Regions from separate parts of the Dyella sp. genome, predicted to be linked through region 3. Evidence: predicted binding sites of a transcription regulator. Region 3 holds the regulator's gene; each other region holds the start of a gene.
The links. Region 3 encodes sigma-54, which starts transcription at its own class of promoters, with help from an activator protein. Its sites were predicted from a motif close to TGGCACGNGCNTTGC; they were not measured.
Positions count from the first base shown of each region.

Region 1: a site for sigma-54 is predicted at 5,140-5,154, ahead of flgB (flagellar basal body rod protein FlgB). Genes of this name have one in related genera too.
Region 2: a site for sigma-54 is predicted at 4,571-4,585, ahead of V7M64_RS18590 (PilZ domain-containing protein). Genes of this name have one in related genera too.

Region 1 covers NZ_DAIOEU010000026.1:18,664-25,233, reverse strand. Annotated here, with positions in the region: gene V7M64_RS12095 (HDOD domain-containing protein) at 1-796, opposite strand, end outside; gene V7M64_RS12090 (flagellar protein FlgN) at 875-1,321, opposite strand; gene flgM (flagellar biosynthesis anti-sigma factor FlgM) at 1,334-1,645, opposite strand; gene flgA (flagellar basal body P-ring formation chaperone FlgA) at 1,747-2,421, opposite strand; gene V7M64_RS12075 (methyl-accepting chemotaxis protein) at 2,607-3,917, opposite strand; gene V7M64_RS12070 (chemotaxis protein) at 4,078-5,004, shown strand; gene flgB (flagellar basal body rod protein FlgB) at 5,198-5,605, shown strand; gene flgC (flagellar basal body rod protein FlgC) at 5,605-6,033, shown strand; gene V7M64_RS12055 (FlgD immunoglobulin-like domain containing protein) at 6,301-6,570, shown strand, end outside.
Region 2 covers NZ_DAIOEU010000061.1:1,213-7,782, reverse strand. Annotated here, with positions in the region: gene acnA (aconitate hydratase AcnA) at 1-1,636, shown strand, start outside; gene V7M64_RS18600 (hypothetical protein) at 1,714-2,148, opposite strand; gene V7M64_RS18595 (long-chain-fatty-acid--CoA ligase) at 2,312-4,003, shown strand; gene V7M64_RS18590 (PilZ domain-containing protein) at 4,053-4,424, opposite strand; gene V7M64_RS18585 (ScpA family protein) at 5,275-6,135, shown strand; gene scpB (SMC-Scp complex subunit ScpB) at 6,187-6,570, shown strand, end outside.
Region 3 covers NZ_DAIOEU010000042.1:27,193-33,762, forward strand. Annotated here, with positions in the region: gene V7M64_RS15845 (KpsF/GutQ family sugar-phosphate isomerase) at 1-736, shown strand, start outside; gene V7M64_RS15850 (HAD-IIIA family hydrolase) at 755-1,297, shown strand; gene lptC (LPS export ABC transporter periplasmic protein LptC) at 1,294-1,956, shown strand; gene lptA (lipopolysaccharide transport periplasmic protein LptA) at 1,922-2,533, shown strand; gene lptB (LPS export ABC transporter ATP-binding protein) at 2,541-3,260, shown strand; gene V7M64_RS15870 (RNA polymerase factor sigma-54) at 3,499-4,977, shown strand; gene raiA (ribosome-associated translation inhibitor RaiA) at 5,144-5,467, shown strand; gene hprK (HPr(Ser) kinase/phosphatase) at 5,788-6,570, shown strand, end outside.

The DNA.
Region 1 (6,570 bases), on a different contig from region 3:
TCACGCAACCCAGCAACTTGTAGCTGAGTACGGCGTCGTCGCGGATGATGTCGCCCAGTTCCACCGGACCTGCGTTGCTGTCCTGCAGTGCGCTCATCAAGCGCAGCATGCTGAGGCGGCTGGGCGTGAGCACCGGCACTTCGATCTGTTGCGGCACCAGCAGGTAGCGGCCCTGGATCGCCTGGAACGGCAGTTCCTTGCAGCGTGCATAGGTAGGGTGGTCATCGACGTTGCCGGCGATCACGCCGATGCCGCGCTCGAACAATTGCTTGCAGCGGCTGGCCAAAGTATCGGCATCGAGTGCCTTGGCATCCAGGCGCACGTAGCTGGCCAGGCGCAGCAGCGGTTCCAGTGCGCTGTGCGGTTCGCTGGCATTGGGATCGGCGTCGCCCAGGTCGAGCAACAGCGGGCACTTGCGCAGCGCGAGTTGCTGCAAACGTTGCAACACGGCCGCGTCGCGCACATAGATCGGATGCACGATCACGCCCAGGCGCGGCGTGTGCGCCAGGATGTCGGTTTCTTCCAGCAGCAACTTGCGCGGCAGGCGCATGAAGGCGCGGTTGCCGCGCACCAGGCGGGTGATCGCGCCGTCGGTGATGCCGGAAAGCACGCCGCCCACCAGGGTGGTGTCGGCATCGGTGCCGGCACCCTGCCGGTAAAAGATCAACTCGTAGGCGAACAGCTCTTCTTCGCGGTCCAGCATCGGGCTGCGCACCACCGGCAGCAGCATGTCGCTGAGCGTGCCGGCGTCGTTTGCCGAGGGCTTGGTGGCGGAGGCGGCTGTACTCGTCGTCATGGCATGAATACCGAACTTTTTTTGTGGTGGAACGACTGCTACGAGATGGGCACCGGCATCACGGTGCCCGGAAAAGCGTCATGCCTGCGCGAGCTGCACCGATCGATGCGTGTCCTGCAGCGCGCCGTTCTGGCCGTAGGTGCCGGTTTGCGTTTCGCTGCCGGTGAGCACCGCCAGCGCACGCCGTACCTGCGCCAGGCGTTGCCCGACCAGCGCGCCGTTGCGTTGATTCTTGTCGCGGCAAACCGTCAGCGACTTCAGCAATTCCTGCCATTGCGTCTCGACCTGCTGCGCGGCCTCGGTGGATGTGCTGCACAGGTGCAGGCGTTCCACGTCGAGTTGTTCGAGCCGGCGCATCAGCATCTGCTTGGCTTCGCCCGAGCGGTTGAGCGCGTTGGCGTCGGCGACGTTGAGCGCTTCGCGTTCCTCGTCCAGCACGGTGATCAGCTGCGAGGTAGTCGCGCTCATCTCGTCCAGGACGGCGCGCAGTGCGGCACCGAGTTCAGCCTGCAGGTTCGGGCTCATGGCATGGGTTTCTTATTTGGAGCCGCCGATCTGGCCTTCCAGCGAAACCAGGCTGCTGGCGATGGCGTGTGGGTTGACCTGGTAGGTACCGGCGGCCAGCTGCTGCTTGATCTGCTCCACCTTGTGGGTGTCGACCGGCGCGTTGGCGCTGCTGGCCTGCTGCAGGGCACGGGCCGAATCGGTCAGATGCACGCTGTCGTCAGTCTGCGAAACCGAGGAGCTGGCCGACGGGGTCGCCGTGGCGGTCTGGGCGGCGCCGTTTTCGGCGTTGGTCGTCGCGAGCGGGAGCTGCGGCAAGCCATTGGACGAGATGGTTGTATTCATGGTTCTTGGCGTTCTCTCGATGTACCTCGGTAAGGGTATCGGCGGCGTCCGGGAAAACTTGAATGCGCCGATCGCCCTTCAGTATGTAGGTTCGTCCAACGTTAAGGTAAGGCCCTCACCTGGCCTTCTCCGATCACTACGCCGCTGATAATTCGGCCGGAATTGTCATTGCGAACCCTCAGGCGGGCGCCGGTGTCCCCGCCATCCAGGGCCATGCCATGGGTGCGCACCTCGATGCCGTCCACCTGGGCCACCAGTTCCACATCCTCGCCGGAATGCACGGTCTCCCGGCCGGCAAAGTCGCCCGGTTCCAACACCACGCCGGCAATCAGCGGGCGGCCCAGCGAGTGGCCGAGGATCTGGTCGAGGCTTTCGATATAGCCATAACCGAGCCGCGCCACGTCGCGTTCTTCGCTATGCACGTCGCCCGGACCGGGGATGTCGCCGCGCGCCATCGGATGGCTGGTGACCAGTACGTTGCGGAATACCTGCATCTGCACCGGTACCTGGATGCTCCAGCCCGGAGCGCCGGCGCAGCTGACCGCGACGGCCACGCGCGAGGGAATGCCTTGGCGCATCGGCAGGCGTGTCTGCAAGGCATGCGGGCAGGTGGCGAAATGCAAGCGCGGGTTGAGCCGCGTCGGCACGATCACGACCCGGCTGCCGGCCGTGCCGTATTGCGTGCGGACGGCTTGTTCGGCGGCGGTGCGCAGGTCGGCGGCGGTGGTGTCGGCGTGGGCTGGGGTGATGAGTGCTAGTAGCGATGCTGCTGCCAAAGCAGTGGGGTTTCGCGCAATGCTCGTTCTTGCCTTGTCGTCATTCCGGCGAAGGCCGGAATCCAGTTTTAATACGCTGTGCGAAGCACTCAAAACTAATAATGTGTCCTTCGGACGCATATTTAGACTGGATTCCGGCCTTCGCCGGAATGACGGTAAGGAAAGCATGCGAGCCGGCAAAAACCTCATGCCCCCTCGCCAGCCAGAATCAAAGCCAGCTGGCTATTGATCGCCTCGCGCTCACTCTCCAATTTCTCCGACATCTGCGCGGCCTGCTCGAACTGCCCGTTGCCGAGCAATTCCAGAAACGCCTCGCCGTGTTCGCGCAAGCGTGCAGCGGATGCATGCAGGCTGGCGCTCGACGGGCCATTGCCGCAGCGTGCCGTAAGCCGATCGAGGCTGCGCTTCAACACATCGGTATCGAACCAGCGCCGATCGAGCGAGGTGGGCTCCTGCAGCGCCAGTTCCATGCTCTGGCGCAAACCGATCACCGACTCGCGCACAGTCAGGCTGAGGCTGGCCGTGTCGTTGCCGCTTTCGCCTTCCAGCCAGCCGAGGCACAGGCGATGCGCGAGCGCCGCCGCACGGCCGAGCGCCTCGCCATGGCGGCGCGTTTCATACGCGCGGCGCTGCAAGGCGCCCAGCGTGGCTTTCAAGGCGGTGGCGCGCACGTGCGAACCATCCTGGCTGTCGCGTAGCGAACGCAAGCGCTCGCCTGCGCCCTGCAGTGTTTCGCTGCCTTGCTGCAACGTGCGTTCGGTGGCGTTGACGCCGGTCTGTGCACGCTCCAACCGTTGCAGGCTCTGCTGCACGTTGCCGTTCATCTGCAGCGAGAACTCGCCGATGGAACTGGTGACGGTCTCGATCTCCGCCGTCGCCTGCGCGGTTTTCTCAGCCAGCTGCTTCACCTCGTCCGCCACCACGGCAAAGCCACGGCCCGCATCGCCGGCACGCGCCGCTTCGATCGCGGCGTTCAAGGCGACCAGGTTGGTTTGATGGGCGATGTCCTGCACGCTGGTGGTGAGCGCACGAATTTGCGCGACCTGCTCGGTCAGCAGGCTCTGGCTCTGGTTCATCGCGGACAACGCGCTGCGCAGCAGGCGCAGCTGGCCGTTGAGTTCGCTGACATTGGCCGTACTCTGCTCGCCGGCCTTGGCCGCTTGCTCGACGCCGCCCTGCGCCTGCTGCAGCGTGGCCGACATGCCGGCGCTGCCGTCCGTCAACTGTCCGACGCTGTCGCGGCTTTCGCCAATCGATTGTTCCAGGGCGGACTGCTCGCGATGCAGCACCTGCGCATGCGTCAGTACCAGGCTTTGTTGCTCCAGCGACTGCAAGGCCACCACGGCCGGCGCACGCGGCGCCAGGCGCGCGAACACCGGCTCGAGCAGCTTGGCCGCACGGGGATGCTGGTGGCGCAAGCGTGCGACTTCAGCCTCGTTGCCAGCCACTGCGGCTTGGATCAAGGCGGCCAGATGCTGGCTGCGGATCAGACTCATAGACAAAAGAGTTCCGTTGATGGGTTTTCAGACATCGGCGGGAAAGGTCGAAAGTTGAGGAAGCAAAGCATGTGCCACGCTGTTCCGTGGTTGGCATGCGGCTCAAGTCGGCACACCTCGCGCCGATACATGCATGTCCCACATTGCATCCAGGAACCGCATGAGCACCGCCACACTGCTGGACAGCGTGGAAAGCCACACCCGCCTGGCCGGCCACAATCGCGTGGCGATGCTGCTGTTTCGCCTGGGCGACAAGCAGCTGTTCGGCATCAACGTGTTCAAGGTGCGCGAGGTATTGCGCAAGCCGGCGATGGAAAAGCTGCCAGGCATGCATCAGTGGCTGGCAGGCAGCTTCGACTACCGCGGCAAAACCATTCCGGTGATCGACCTGGCCCTGGCCATGGGCTATCCGCCGCTGACCGACGTAGCGTCCGCGCACGTGGTGGTGACCGAGTTCAGCCGTTCCATGCAGGGTTTCCTGGTGGCGGATTTCCAGCGCATCGTGCATTGCACCGGCGAATCGCTGGAGGCGCCGTCGGTGACGCTGGGCTTCGGCAATCGCGTCAACGCAGTGAGCCGCATCGACGGCCAGCTGATGGCGGTGGTCGACGTGGAACACGTGCTGGCCAGCATCGAAGAGGTGGCAACCGAGATCTCGCCGCATCTGCAACAGCAGGCCGGGCTTCGCCAGCTACCCACGCGCCGCATCATGGTGGTGGACGATTCGGTGGTGGCGCGCGGGCGCCTGATCCACCTGTTCAAGCAGGTCAACCTCGAATGCGTGATTGCGCAGGACGGCCAGGAAGCGCTGGAGCTGCTTACCGGCATGATGCAAAACGATGGCGAACGCGTCGCACTGGTGATTTCCGATATCGAGATGCCGCGCCTGGACGGCTACGCGTTGACGCGTGCGATCCGCGAAACGCCCGCGCTGCGCCAACTCAAAGTGGTGCTGCACAGTTCTTTAAGCGGTGTCTTCAATGAGACCCTGGTACGCGACGTCGGCGCCGATCGCTTCATCGCAAAGTTCCAGCCCGATCTGTTGGCGAAAACCGTGCTCGAGCTGATGGACCCGTCAACAAATTGACGGCGCCTGCGCCGCAGCGGTGATGTCGGGAATCCGTCCCGGCGCGCCGGTATAACGTCGCCGCACATCATGCGCAGCTGGTGCAACTGGCTGCAAATGGCTTTGCGATGCGGTTTGCACGGCCTTGTCAAGCCGTGGCATGCAACTTGCTCAAATCCCTCCGCAGGCGGTTATCGGCCGCGGGGACGCATTCATGAGCAATCTTCTCGACAACGTGTTCGGTTTGAGTGGCCAGGCACTGGATGTGTGGCAGCGCCGTTCCGAAGTGATTGCATCGAACATCGCCAACGCCGACACGCCCGAATACAAGGCGCGCGACGTCGACTTCCGCCAGGTATTGCAGCAAGCAAGCGGCGAGCCTTCTGGGGCGCTTGCCTTGAGCACGCCGACACCGGGCCAGATGACGAGCACGAGCGAATCCGCCGATAGCTTGAAATACCGCGTGCCGCTGCAACCGAGCATGGACGGCAACACCGTCGATGCGCAGGTCGAGCAATCCGCATTCGCCAGCAACATGGTGCATTACCAGGCCAGCCTCAGCTTCATCAACAGCACGATCCAGCAGCTGCGCCTGGCCATCAATGGTGGAGGACAAAGCTGATGTCCCTGATGAAGATTTTCGACACCGCCGGTTCCGGCATGTCCGCCGAATCGCTGCGGCTCAACACCGTCGCCAGCAACCTCGCCAACGCCGACAGCGTCAGCAGCAGTCCCAATACCGCTTACAAAGCGAAGGAGCTGATGTTCGCGCCGGTGCTGCAGCAACAGAGCGGTGCGGCGGAAGGCGAAGCCAACGCGAACGTCGGCGTGCGCATGGCCGGCGTCACCGAAAGCCAGCAGCCGGTGGAGTCGCATTACGAACCGGGCAACCCGATGGCGGATGCCAACGGTTTCGTCTACGGCAGCAACGTCAATCCGATCGATGAGCTAGTGAACATGATTTCCGCGTCGCGTTCGTATCAGAACAACGTGGAAGTGATGAACACCACCAAGCAGCTCATGATCAAGACCATCAACCTGGGCAGCTAAGAGCCTCCTTAGGGTCTCGGCGTGGCCCGCGCCGGATCTGTTTGCTTGTAGGGCAAGGAGGAACGAAGGCGTGTATGTCGATACACAACTGAGAGAGGACGCCGCCCGGCGAGCAAACAGCTCCGGCCCGAAGGGTTGCCACGGTGCGTCCACCATGCGGCAGCGCGCGGCTTGGCTTGCCAGCCAGGCAAGCGCTGCGCCGCACACTACCACCTGGCGGACGCACCGTGACAACGCGGGCTACGCCGAGACCCTAAGGAGGCTCTCATGAGCGCCGTAGGCAGCAGCACCAATAGCTATTCCGCTTCAGGCCTGAGCCTCACCGGCAGCACGGTGACCAGCACCCCGAGCGGTTCGACCATGACGCAGTCGGATTTCCTGCAACTGCTGACCACGCAGCTCACCGCGCAGGATCCCACCCAGCCGATGGACAACTCGCAGATGGCGGCCGAGATGGCGCAATTCGCGCAGCTTGGCACCTTGCAGAACATCCAGAGCAGCCTTACCGGATTGAGCAGCAGCATCGGCGCCAATGCG
Region 2 (6,570 bases), on a different contig from region 3:
GGCCGGTCCCAAGCGTCCGCAGGATCGCGTGCTGCTCGAAGACGTCAAGAAGAGCTATCACGACAGCCTCGCCGCACTCACTGTCAATCGCAAGAACGGAAGCGAAGCACGTGCCGAAGCGCGTCTTGCCGGCGAAGGTGGCGGTACTGCGGTGGGCCATGACGCCAGTGCATTGGCGCAAGGCCCGCACGTCTCGATGAATGGCCAGGACTTTCAGTTGCACGATGGCGCGGTGGTGATTGCCGCCATCACTTCCTGCACCAATACATCCAATCCGGCGGTGATGCTCGGCGCAGGCCTGCTTGCCAAGAAAGCTGCCGAGAAAGGATTGAAGGCCAAGCCATGGGTCAAGACGTCGCTCGCTCCCGGTTCGCTGGTGGTAACTGATTACCTGGAAAAAACCGGCTTGCTGAAAGAGTTGGAGAAAGTCGGCTTCTATCTGGTCGGCTACGGCTGTACTACTTGCATCGGCAATTCCGGTCCGCTGCCGCAGGAAATCAGCAAGGGCATCGGCGAAGGTGATCTTGCCGTGGCTTCGGTATTGTCCGGTAACCGCAACTTCGAAGGCCGCGTGCATCCGGAAGTGAAAATGAACTATCTGGCCTCGCCGCCGCTCGTGGTCGCTTACGCACTGGCCGGCTCGCTGGATGTCAACCTCGCCACCGATCCGCTCGGCAAAGGCAGCGATGGCAAGCCGGTGTACTTGAAGGACATCTGGCCGAGCAACAAGGAAATTTCCGACGTGATCGCCGGCGCCGTAAGCCCGGAGATGTTCAAGAAGAACTATGCCGACGTGTTCAAGGGTGACAGCCGCTGGAACAGCATTCCATCGCCGGAAGGCGCGGTGTACCAGTGGGCCGACTCCACCTATATCAAGAACCCGCCCTACTTCGAAGGCATGACGATGGAGACGGGCAAGCTCGAAGACATCCATGGCGCGCGTGTGCTCGGCCTGTTCGGCGATTCCATCACCACCGACCACATCTCGCCCGCGGGCTCGATCAAGAAAGACAGCCCCGCCGGACGCTTCCTGATTTCCAAAGGGGTGGAGCCGAAAGACTTCAACTCCTATGGTTCGCGCCGCGGAAATGATGATGTGATGGTGCGCGGCACCTTCGCCAACATCCGCATCAGAAACCTGATGCTGGATGGCGTGGAAGGCGGCTATACGTTGCATGTGCCGAGTGGCGAGCAGCTGTCCATCTACGACGCGGCGATGAAGTACAAGGCGGACAAGACCCCGTTGATCGTGATTGCCGGCAAGGAATACGGCACCGGCTCCTCACGCGATTGGGCGGCCAAGGGCACGCTGCTGCTGGGCGTGAAAGCCGTGATCGCGGAAAGCTTCGAGCGCATTCATCGTTCCAACCTGGTTGGCATGGGCGTATTGCCGCTGCAGTTCAAAGACGGCGAAAACGCAAAGTCGCTCGGTTTGACCGGCAAGGAGACCTTCGAGATCACCGGCCTTACCGACGGCGAAGCGAAAGAAGCCAAGGTCGTGGCGAAGAGCGACAAGGGTGAAAAGACCTTTAAGGTGAAGGTGCTGCTGCTGACGCCGAAGGAACGCGAGTTCTTCAAGCATGGCGGCATCCTGCAGTACGTGTTGCGGCAACTGGCCAGCAAGAAAGCCGCCTGATCGTAGGTTTGGTGAGCGAACGCGAACCCCGACATCGCCATGCCCGTCAGGATGGCGATGTCGGGGGTTATGCCCTACTACAACTGCTGCGTCCAAGTCGCGCTATAGCACCGCCAAGCATGACCTTCTTTGCGCCACGCGGTTTCCACCTTGTAGACGCCCAGTTGCGATGGAAACAATTTCCCGCCGCTGGTCAGCGTGATGGTAAAGCTCGCCACGTATCGCTCGCCGCGCGCCTGGACAGCCACCGCCCCCAGCATGGCATGCAATGTCTCACCACGAAACTTCGCGGCGCGAAGCAGGCTGCCGATATCCTGCCGTGTCATCGTGCCGCGATTGCCATCGAAATCAGCCGTCAGCGGCTCGACCGCCGCCGACGCGTCGACCTGCTCGGCCGCCTGAGCTGCCTTGTCGATGGCCTGCCGAATCAGCACTTCATCCGGTGCGCGATGACATCCGATCACCATCGGGATCAGCAGGGCGATAAATGAAAATCGGTACAGGTATTTCATGCTCAGCACCCCGTGGCCTCCCCAAGCAGACCTCGCTGCGACGCGGCTTGCCGCTATACGCCAGCGTATGCTCCAATGCCTCGCCATCATGATGCCTGATGCGCACCACCATCACTGCATCACCCATCACCAATGGCATCAATCAGGGAACTTGGGATCGAACATGAGCAATCAGCGTCCGTGGCTGAGTCACTATCCGGATGGCGTACCCGCAGCGATCGATATCGACAAGTACGCATCGGTAGTCGGCGTGCTGGAAGAGGCTTTTGAACGCTTCCGCGAGCGCGATGCTTTCTCCAGTTTCGGCAAACGCCTGAGCTACGGTGCCATCGATACGCTGAGCCGGCAATTTGCTGCCTACCTCACCGGGGAATTGAAACTCGCCCAGGGCGACCGCGTCGCCATCATGCTGCCTAACGTTCTGCAATATCCGATCGCGTTGTTCGGCGCGCTGCGCGCCGGCATGGTGGTGGTCAATACCAACCCGATGTACACCGCGCGCGAACTCAAGCATCAGCTGGAAGATTCGGGCGCCGTCGCCATCGTGGTGCTGGACAACTTCGCCGCGACCTTGCAGCAGATCGTTGCCGAAACCCAGGTCAAGCACATCGTGACTACCGGCTTGGGCGATCTGCTTGGCCTCAAGGGTTCGGTGATCAACTTCGTGCTCAAGCACGTCAAGAAGATGGTGCCGCCCTACTCCTTGCCGCATGCGGTGCGTTTCAAGGATGCCTTGGCTGCCGGCGCGAATCATGCTGCGCCCAAGCCCACCATCACCCACGACGACATCGCTTTCCTGCAATACACCGGCGGTACTACCGGCGTGGCCAAAGGCGCCATGCTCACCCATGGCAACATGGTGGCGAACATGTTGCAGGCCGGCGCCTGGATCGGCGCGAACCTCAAGGAAGAACGCGAGATCGTCATCACCGCGTTGCCGCTGTATCACATCTTTTCGTTGACTGCTAACGGGCTGGTGTTCATGCGTCTAGGCGGCTTGAACATCCTGATCACCAATCCACGGGACATGCCGGCCTTCGTCAAGGAACTCAAAAACTCGCGCTTCTCGGTGATCACCGGCGTGAACACGCTCTTCAACGGCTTGCTCAACACGCCCGGTTTCGAGAGTGTGGATTTCTCGAACCTGCACCTGAGCCTAGGCGGCGGCATGGCCGTGCAACGCGCGGTGGCCGAGCGCTGGAAGAAAGTGACCGGCTGCACGCTGGCCGAGGCATATGGGCTGACCGAAACCTCGCCGGCGGCCTGCATCAACCCGCTTGATCTGAAGGAATACAACGGCTCGATCGGCTTGCCCATTTCCTCTACTGACGTGGCAATCTGGTCCGAAGACAACCAGCCGTTGCCGATCGGCGAAGTGGGCGAGCTGATGGTGCACGGCCCACAAGTGATGAAGGGCTACTGGAAACGTCCCGACGAAACCGCCAAGGTGCTTGGCCCCGACGGCTGGCTGCACACCGGCGATATAGCCCGCATGGATGAGAACGGCTACGTCTATATCGTCGACCGCAAGAAGGACATGATCCTGGTCTCCGGCTTCAACGTGTATCCGAACGAGATCGAGGATACGGTGATGAAGCATCCTGGGGTGGCTGAAGTCGCCGCCATCGGCGTGCCGGATGAGCATTCCGGCGAAGCGGTCAAGCTGTTCGTGGTACGCAAGGATCCAAACCTCACGGCCGACCAGCTCAAGCAGTTCTGCCGCGAGAACTTCACCGGCTACAAGCGCCCGAAGACTATCGAATTCCGCGATGCGCTGCCCAAAAGCAATGTGGGCAAAATCCTGCGTCGTGAATTGCGCGATGAGAAGAAGCAGCCGGCTGTTGCCGGCGGATAGCCCCTGCGCGGGGATGAAATCCCAGCGCACCATCCCAGCCCGCGCATCCCTATTCGTCGTGCCACATCTCCAGGATGTCGGCATACCCACCAAGCAGATTCCATAACGGCACCTGCTTGTCCTCCGGGATGCGCGTATACGCCAGGCCGATGTGCCGCTCCGATACGCGTGCGACCTTCGCTTCAAGGTGGATGTGCAGGTCGCCACCAAAAATCATGTCGAGCACCCAGCTCTCGCCAGGTTGGCCGTTCCATTCCGGCGGGCGGCGCAACAAGGCACCCGTTGCCGAAATATCGATCAGGTCGGTCGGATGGGACTCATCGCCATGGCTCATCAATACCGTGGTCTTGATGCGCATGCGCGCCGGGCGCAGATGTTCCCGGTCGGAACCGTCCATGGCGTGCCCATCTTTTGTCGTCATCTTTTTCATCTCCCTACAGCTTACGCCGCCGACGCGGCGTACTGAGCCCGACCTTCGCCACTGCGAACCGCCTCCAGGCGGCATTCACGGCTCGTCGGCATCAGCGCCACCTTGCTGATGTCCCCCGGATGTGCGCGTATGATGAAGCAAGCTACATGCCACTGCTACAACTGCGTTTCATCACTGAACAAAGCTGCGACGGCGCTCGTCCGTGACCTGCCCTCGACACTCAAGGTCACATGCTGCCCCAGCTGTGCAGTCAGTTCCCGCCTGCACTTTTTTATAGCGGCATCCGTCAAACACGCTTTGACAAGCCGTTACCGCAGCTGAAAACCCTCGCTGGACATGCCGCATCCGTGCCGTTACTCTGTCAGCCGCGAGTGGGGCCATGCAGGGACGATCGCCGGGAGCCCCGGCTGGAATGACCTCCACCTGATGTACTCAGCCGACCTTTTACGAATCGCGGGCGACGCCAGCGGCGTCACACCGGTTCCTGCTCGGTCGTACCAGTAACGCAAGCAATCCGTTACCGACCGGCATCCGGACACCGCCAGCCTGACACGAACCACTACTGTGGGGTTCATCAGGGCCAGCAACCGCGGGAAACCGCACGCTCGGCTGGGCATCGCGCAGATATTGGCTTTATCGGAATGGCCTCAAGCAGCCACGGGCATTCCAGGCATGAACTCTTGGGTTTCCGTGTGGGAAGAGAGTTTTGAGTCGTCCACAGAACGAATGCCGGCCCCATCGGGCGGGCCAATGACATGCATTGATGAGCACTGAGCCAACCGAGTCTCAGCCTATACAAGCAACGCAAGATGCGTTTGCAGGGGTTCCGCAGCAGCAGGAAATGCCGCTGGCCATCGTGCGTGGCGAACCCATTCTGCAAATGCCGCAGGACCTGTACATCCCTCCGGATGCGCTGGAAGTCATCCTGGAGGCGTTCGAAGGGCCGCTGGATCTCCTGCTGTACCTGATCCGCCGGCAGAACCTGGACATTCTCGATATTCCGATCGCCGAGATCACCCGGCAATACATGGAATACATCGAGATGATGCGCGATGTGATGCGCTTGGAACTGGCCGCGGAATACCTGCTGATGGCAGCGATCCTGGCCGAGATCAAATCGCGTCTGCTACTGCCGCGCCCGCCCATGGAAGAGGGTCTGGAAGAGGATCCGCGCGCCGAACTGGTGCGCCGCCTGCAGGAGTACGAGCGTTTCAAGAGGGCTGCCGAAGATATCGACGCCCTGCCCCGACTGGAGCGGGACACGGTGCTGGCGCAGGCCGATACGGGCGAGCGCAACGTGATCAAGCTGCCGCCGCCGCTGGACCTGAAGGAGATGTTGCTGGCGCTCAAGGACGTGCTGCGCCGGGCCGAGTTGTTCGGGCATCATGCGATCAAACGCGAGGCGCTGAGTGTGCGCCAGCGCATGGGCGAGTTGCTCAGCCGCCTGGAGGGCGATCAGTTCCACCGCTTCGAAACGCTGTTCGACGTGAGCGAAGGACGGCTGGGCGTGGTGGTCACCTTCCTGGCCATGCTGGAGCTGGCCAAGGAGTTCCTGGTCAGCATCGTGCAGGAAGAACCGTTGGCGCCGATCTACGTCAAGGCCAACACCTCTGCGGCTGGCGAAGCAGCCGTTGTCGAGGAGGAAGACGTCGGCGGCGACGACGTCTTCGAGCAACCGGATGCCGCTTCGGGCGGCGAGTAACAGTCCCCACCACAAACATCGCAACTGCTATGGATACCTGATCCTAAGGCTATGCAGATCGAGCAACTCAAACCGATTATCGAAGCCGCCCTGCTGGCCGCCAGCCAACCGCTGACCATCGCGCAGCTGGGCGAGCTGTTCGTCGAGGAAGACGAGGTCGACCGCGCGCAGATCGCGATGGCGCTTGAGCAACTGGCCGAAGATTGCCAAGCCCGCGGCGTGGAGCTGAAGGAAGTCGCTTCCGGCTTCCGCTATCAGATCCGGCAGGACGTGCACCCCTGGGTGTCGCGCATGTGGACGGAAAAACCCAGCCGCTACTCGCGCGCCCTGCTGGAAACCCTGGCGTTGATTGCGTACCGGCAGCCCATTACCCGACCGGAAATCGAACAGATCCGCGGCGTAGTGGTTTCCTCCAACATCGTCAAGACCTTGGAA
Region 3 (6,570 bases):
CAGCCACGGTGACCTGGGGATGATCCTGCCGCAGGACGTGGTGCTGGCCCTGTCCAACTCCGGCGAAACCGACGAAATCCTGTTCATCCTGCCGGTGATCAAGCGCCAGGGCATTCCGTTGATCGCCATCACCGGCAATCCGGACTCCTCCCTGGCCGGCCAGGCCGACGTGCACCTGGACGCCGGCATCTCCGCCGAAGCCTGCCCATTGGGCCTGGCTCCCACGGCGAGCACCACGGCGGCATTGGTGATGGGCGACGCCCTCGCCATCGCGCTGCTGGAAGCGCGCGGGTTTACCTCCGAGGATTTCGCGCGTTCCCATCCGGCGGGCAGCCTGGGCCGCCGTCTGCTGCTGCACATCAGCGACGTGATGCACACCGGCCCGGGCATCCCGATGATTGCTCCCGATGCCACGATCACCGAAGCCCTGATGGAAATGACCCGCAAGCACCTCGGCATGACCGCCGTCGTCGATAGCGAACAACGCCTGCTCGGCGTGTTCACCGACGGCGACTTGCGTCGTGCGCTGGACGACGATGGCGTCGATCTGCGCAATGCGCACGTCAGCGATCTGATGACGCGCGGCCCGAAGGTGATCGGTGCCGACAAGCTGGCCATCGAAGCGGCCCAGTTGATGGAGAAATACCAGATTCACGCCCTGCTGGTGGTCGATCACACGCAACGCGTGGTCGGCGCCCTCAACATTCACGACCTGCTGCGCGCGCGCGTGGTTTAACGAGGTTCGGGTTACCCAATGGATTACTTGTCCAACCTGCCTGCCGACGTGCTCGCCCGCGCCGCCAGGATCCGCCTGGCCGCGTTCGACGTGGATGGCACGCTCACCGACGGCCGCCTGTGGTACAGCGAAAGCGGCCATGAAACCAAGGTATTCCACGTGCACGACGGCCTCGGCCTGAAGCGCCTTCAGGCACACGGCGTGCAGGTTGCGATCATCAGCGCGCGCATCAGCCACCCGGTGGCCCTGCGCGCCGAAGAACTCAACATCGCGCACGTGTACCAGGGCCAGTCCGACAAGCGCGAATGCCTGCGCCAGATCGTGGAAGCCTTGGGACTCGCGCCTGAGGAAGCCGCCTTCATCGGCGATGACCTGCCCGACCTGCCCGCGATGGAACTTGCCGGTTTGGCCGTCGCCGTCGCCAACGCGCACCCGTGGGTGGCGCAGCGTGCGCATTACCGCACGAACCTCGGCGGCGGCTTGGGCGCGGTGCGTGAAGTGTGCGATCTGATCCTGCATGCACGGGGCAAGAGCGCGGCAGAGCGGGAGCATTGGCGGTGAGCTTTCGGCAATACCTGCGCGACAACCGCACCAACGTCGCGATCGTGCTGCTCGCCATCGCCGCACCGGCCAGCTGGATGCTGCGCAGCTGGGTGGTGGGTGCGCCGCCGGTCAACGAATTCGTCGGGCCGCCGATCTCCGATTACGTGCTCTACAACTCCACCGTCTGGAGCTACGGCGTCGACGGGCTGCCGAGTTTCACCATGACCGCACCGCGCATGGATCGCCGTGGCGGCGACGAATCGCTGTACATCAACGCGCCGGTGTTCGAGATCGCCTCCAAGCACCCAGGCGTGCCGAACTGGCACGGCAATGCGCCGTTCGGCTGGGTCAACAAGGGCGGCACGGAAATGCGGCTGGACGGCACGGTTTACATGCAACGCCCTGCCTACGCCCAAGGTCCCATGGCAACATTATGTACCTCCAATGTCACCGGCTGGCCGAAGGAGAACCGCATGCAAACCGCGGATCCGGCCACCATGACGCAGGGCGCAAGCGTAATGAACGGTGTCGGCATGCGTGCCAACCTCAACGATAACCATCTGGAGTTGCTCCATGACGTGCACGGCCTGCTGTACTCAAGCCAGAACAACGCTACGGCTAAGCCTGTTGATTGCAGGACTCTTGTCGCTGCAGCCGGCACTGGCAAGGCAGGATGATCGCAACCAGCCGATCCACGTCGTGCACGCCGAAAGCTTCGACGGCTACAACCAGCCCAATACCGTCAGCACCTTCACCGGCAACGTGCTGATCACGCAGGGCACGATGAAGCTCACCGGCGAAGTCGCCAAGATCTACACCGCCAAGGAAGACACCTCCGTCGATCACATCATCGTGACCGGTACGCCGCAAAAGCGTCCGCATATCCAGCAGATCGACGACAACGGCAACCTGATGACCGGCGACGCCGACCGGCTGGATTACGACAACGTCAACGGCATCGCCGTCCTGACCGGCAATGCGTACGTGCATCAGCAGAACAAGGGTGATGCGCGCGGCGCCAAGCTTACCTACAACACGCAGACCAGCTACATGGTCGGCGAGAGTGGCGGCGGAGGACAGGTCACCATGACCTTCCTGCCCAAGCAAAAGCCGCTGCCGCCGCCGAAGCACGGCGCCGCACCGGCAATGCCGCCCGCCCCCGCCAAGCCGGCGGCTAAATCGAACACCGTCAAGCCGGCTTCGTCATCCAGCACCAGCGCGCCGGCGTCCGCCAGCGACGCCCCCAAGGAATAACCGTTACATGCTGTCCGCAGAAGGTCTGCAAAAAAGTTTCCGCGCGCGCCAGGTGGTGCGTGACTTCGCATTCTCGATCCGCCAGGGTGAAGTCGTCGGCCTGCTCGGCCCCAACGGCGCCGGCAAGACCACCTGCTTCTACATGATCGTCGGCCTGATCGAAGCCGACGCCGGGACCATCAAGCTCGACAAGCAGGACATCACCGGCCTGCCCATGCATTCGCGCGCCAAGCTCGGCATCGGCTATTTGCCGCAGGAAGCTTCGGTCTTCCGTCGCCTCAGCGTGGCCGACAACATCATGGCCGTATTGGAGTTGCGTGCAGGCCTGGATCAGCGCAAGCGTGATGCCGAGCTGGAAAGCCTGCTGGATGAATTGAAAATTGCCCATATCGCCGGCCAGAAAGGCATCAGCCTGTCCGGTGGCGAACGCCGCCGCGTGGAAATTGCGCGCGCCCTGGCCGCGCAACCGCGTTACATGCTGCTGGACGAACCGTTCGCCGGCGTGGACCCGATCTCGGTCGGTGAAATCCAGCGCATCGTGCGGCACCTGAAGGAACGCGGCATCGGCGTGCTAATTACCGACCATAACGTGCGCGAAACATTGGGCATCTGCGACCGCGCCTACATCATGAACGAGGGCGAGGTACTTTCTCGGGGCACGCCGGCGCATATCCTGGCCGACGAGCGCGTGCGCGAAGTCTACCTGGGACGCGAATTCCGCCTGTAATTCAACCCTCTCCCAAAGGGGAGGGAGTAGCGCGCGTTGAACACACGCCTGATGTTCAACAACGCTGAGGCTGCGCCTGATCCAATCCCCCGTAGATACTCCAACTTTTTTACAGGCACAAGCTTAATTTGCGCCGCTTCACATCCATGTATAAGGCGGCATGCCAGGGTGGCTGTCAACTATGGCCGGCGTTCCGCCGAGGGGTTAGGATGAAGCCAGCTAAACCCTTTTGGCAGGCATGAAACCAGGGCTTCAGTTCCGTCTCAATCAACAGCTGGCTCTCACGCCACAACTGCAACAGGCCATCCGCCTGTTGCAGTTGTCGCAACTGGAGCTGGCGGCCGAACTGCGCCAGCTCGCCGAAAGCAATCCTCTGCTTGAGTTTGCCGAAGACGCGACCGAAGAACAGGGCGAAACCGAAGCCGACGGCGAATACGACAACGAGTTCGAATCACTGGTCACGATGAACGGTGATGCCGCATCCGGCGGCAGCGATGCCAACGACGAAGCGCCTGAGTGGACCGAACCGGAAATCCGCTCGGACGAGCCGATCGATTTCTCCTCCAGCAACGGTAGCGGCAATGGCTCCGGCAACCGCGACGAGGAAGGCATGGAGCCGCAGAATGCGGCGGCCGAATCGCTGCAGGAACACTTGCTGTGGCAGCTAAATCTCACGCCGATGGATCCGCGCGCGAAGGCGATCGCCACCGTGCTGATCGACGCGCTCAATACCGACGGCTACCTCGGCGAAGGCGTCGATGCGGTGCTCGCCGCGCTGCCTCCGCACCTGAAAGCAACCGCCGAGGAAGTGGAGACGGTACGCCGCCAGCTGCAGCACTTCGATCCGGCCGGCGTGGCCAGCATTGATCTTCCCGACTGCCTGCGCGCGCAGCTGGAACAGTTCGATCCCAGCACACCGTTCCGCGATCTCGCCCTGCGCATCGTCGAACACGAGCTGGAATTGCTGGCCCGAAACGACATGGCCAAGCTGGCCCGCCGCCTGCACGCCACCGAAGACGACACCACCGGCGCCGCCATCCTTATCCGCAGCCTGGACCCGCGTCCCGGCGCGGCGATGGATACCACGCCGGTGGAATATGTGGCGCCCGACGTCTACGCGCGCAAGGAAGGCACACGCTGGCGCGTGCTGATGAATCCGGACAGCCAGCCCAAGCTCAGCCTCAACCAGCACTACTGCGGCCTGATTGCGCGGGCACGCGGCGAAGACGCCAGCTGGATGCGCGGGCAATTGCAGGAAGCGCGCTGGCTGATTAAAAGCCTGGAATCACGTGCCGACACACTCCTGAAGGTCGCCGAAGCGATCGTGCGAAGGCAGAGCGCCTTCCTGGACTACGGTCCGGAAGCGATGCAGCCGCTGGTGCTACGCGAAGTGGCCGAGGAGGTGGGTATGCATGAATCGACCATTTCTCGCGTCACCACGCGCAAATACATCCATACGCCGCGCGGCACGTACGAACTGAAATATTTCTTCTCCAGCGGCGTGTCGACCGAAGACGGCGGCAGCGCGTCCGCCACCGCCATCCAGGCGATGCTGCGCAAGCTGGTCGACAACGAAGATCCGCGCAAACCGCTCTCCGATCAGGCGCTCGCCGAGGAGCTGCACAACAAAGGCATCCAGGTAGCGCGACGAACGGTCGCGAAATACCGGGAAATCCTGCGCATTCCCAGCTCCAGCGAACGACAGCGCAACAGCTGACATTCCTTCGCTGCGATCAGATTCAAGGGAACTTGCAGCACGGCCGAACAATCCCATATCCATAAGCGGAGTTAAGGTCTAGCTTCACGGTGCAACGATCAGCTTCACGATCCGCGTGCCGATCAACGCCGCCACTGGCGGCCAGTTCCAAGAAGGAGGCGTAGCCATGCAATTCCAACTCAGCGGTCAAAAGATCGAAGTCACCCCGGCCTTGCGCAATCACGCTGAAGCCAAGCTCGATCGATTGAACCGACTCGACGAACGCATCGTTGGCCTGAATGTGGTGCTCTCGGTTGACAAGCTGCAGCACTGCGCAGAAGGCACGCTCAAGGTTCCAGGCAAATCACTGCACGCCGCGGCCACCGAAAACGACATGTACGCCTCCATTGACCTGCTGTTTGACAAACTCGTTGACCAGCTTCGCCGCTATCGGGAAAAACTGCACGACAAGCACCCCCATGAAGTGCGCGAGGCGCGGCAATACGGATAGATAGAGCCGGCCATCCACGCCCCTTTCCCCTTGGGAGAGGGGCGTGGGTGAGGGCAACCTTCCACGAACCACCTAAGAACGTCATCCCCACGGCCGTCATTCCGCGAAAGCGGGAATCAGTTTTCAACGCGATGCGCCAGGGCAAGATGGATGCCCGCTTTCGCAGGAATGACACCCACAGGGGTGTAAGGTGACCGTCATGTCACCCCTCCCCTACTCACAGAAACGAAGCAAAAGCAGCCCTTCCCACCCCCGAACTGGCACAATGTTCCCCGCCGCCGCCCCCATCTAGGCAGCTCCGCGGCACAAAGGGAACCTCCTTGGAACGGCTTACCGCACGACAACTCTTCGATGACATCCACGAGCGCATGGCGCTGCGCTGGGTGGCGGGCATGCGCGGCGAAACGCGCGTGCTCGAATACGGCTCCACGCCCGCCCGCCGCCCGTCGCTGGTGGGTTATCTCAATGTGATCTATCCCAACAAGATCCAGATCGTGGGCACCGAAGAGCTGAGCTATCTGGACAGCCTGGATTCGCGCCAGCGCTGGGAGGTGGTGCACAAAGCCGCGGGCACGCAACCGGTGGCCTTCATCGTCACCAAGGACCAGGGCATTCCGGCCGACCTGCGCGAAGTGGCGGAGGAAACGGACACGCCCTTGTGGCTCAGCGCCAAGCGCGGCCACGAACTGCTGACCTGGATGCAGTACCACCTGGCACGCACCATGGCGCCGCGCCTGACCCTGCACGGCGTGCTGCTGGAAGTGTTCTCCATCGGCGTGCTGATCACCGGTGACGCCGGTTCCGGCAAGAGCGAGCTGGCGCTGGAACTGATCAGCCGCGGCCATCGCCTGGTGGCCGACGATGCGCCCGAATTCACGCTGATCGCACCCGACGTGATCGATGGCGCCTGTCCCGAACTCCTGCAGGATCTGCTCGAAGTGCGCGGACTGGGCGTGCTCAACGTGCGCGAGATGTTCGGCCACACATCGGTGAAGCCATCCAAATACCTGCGCCTGGTCATCCATCTCAAGCCCCTGCGCGACGGTGAGAACGTCGATGCGCTCACCCGCCTTACCGGCGACGTGGGCCATCGTGAAATCTTC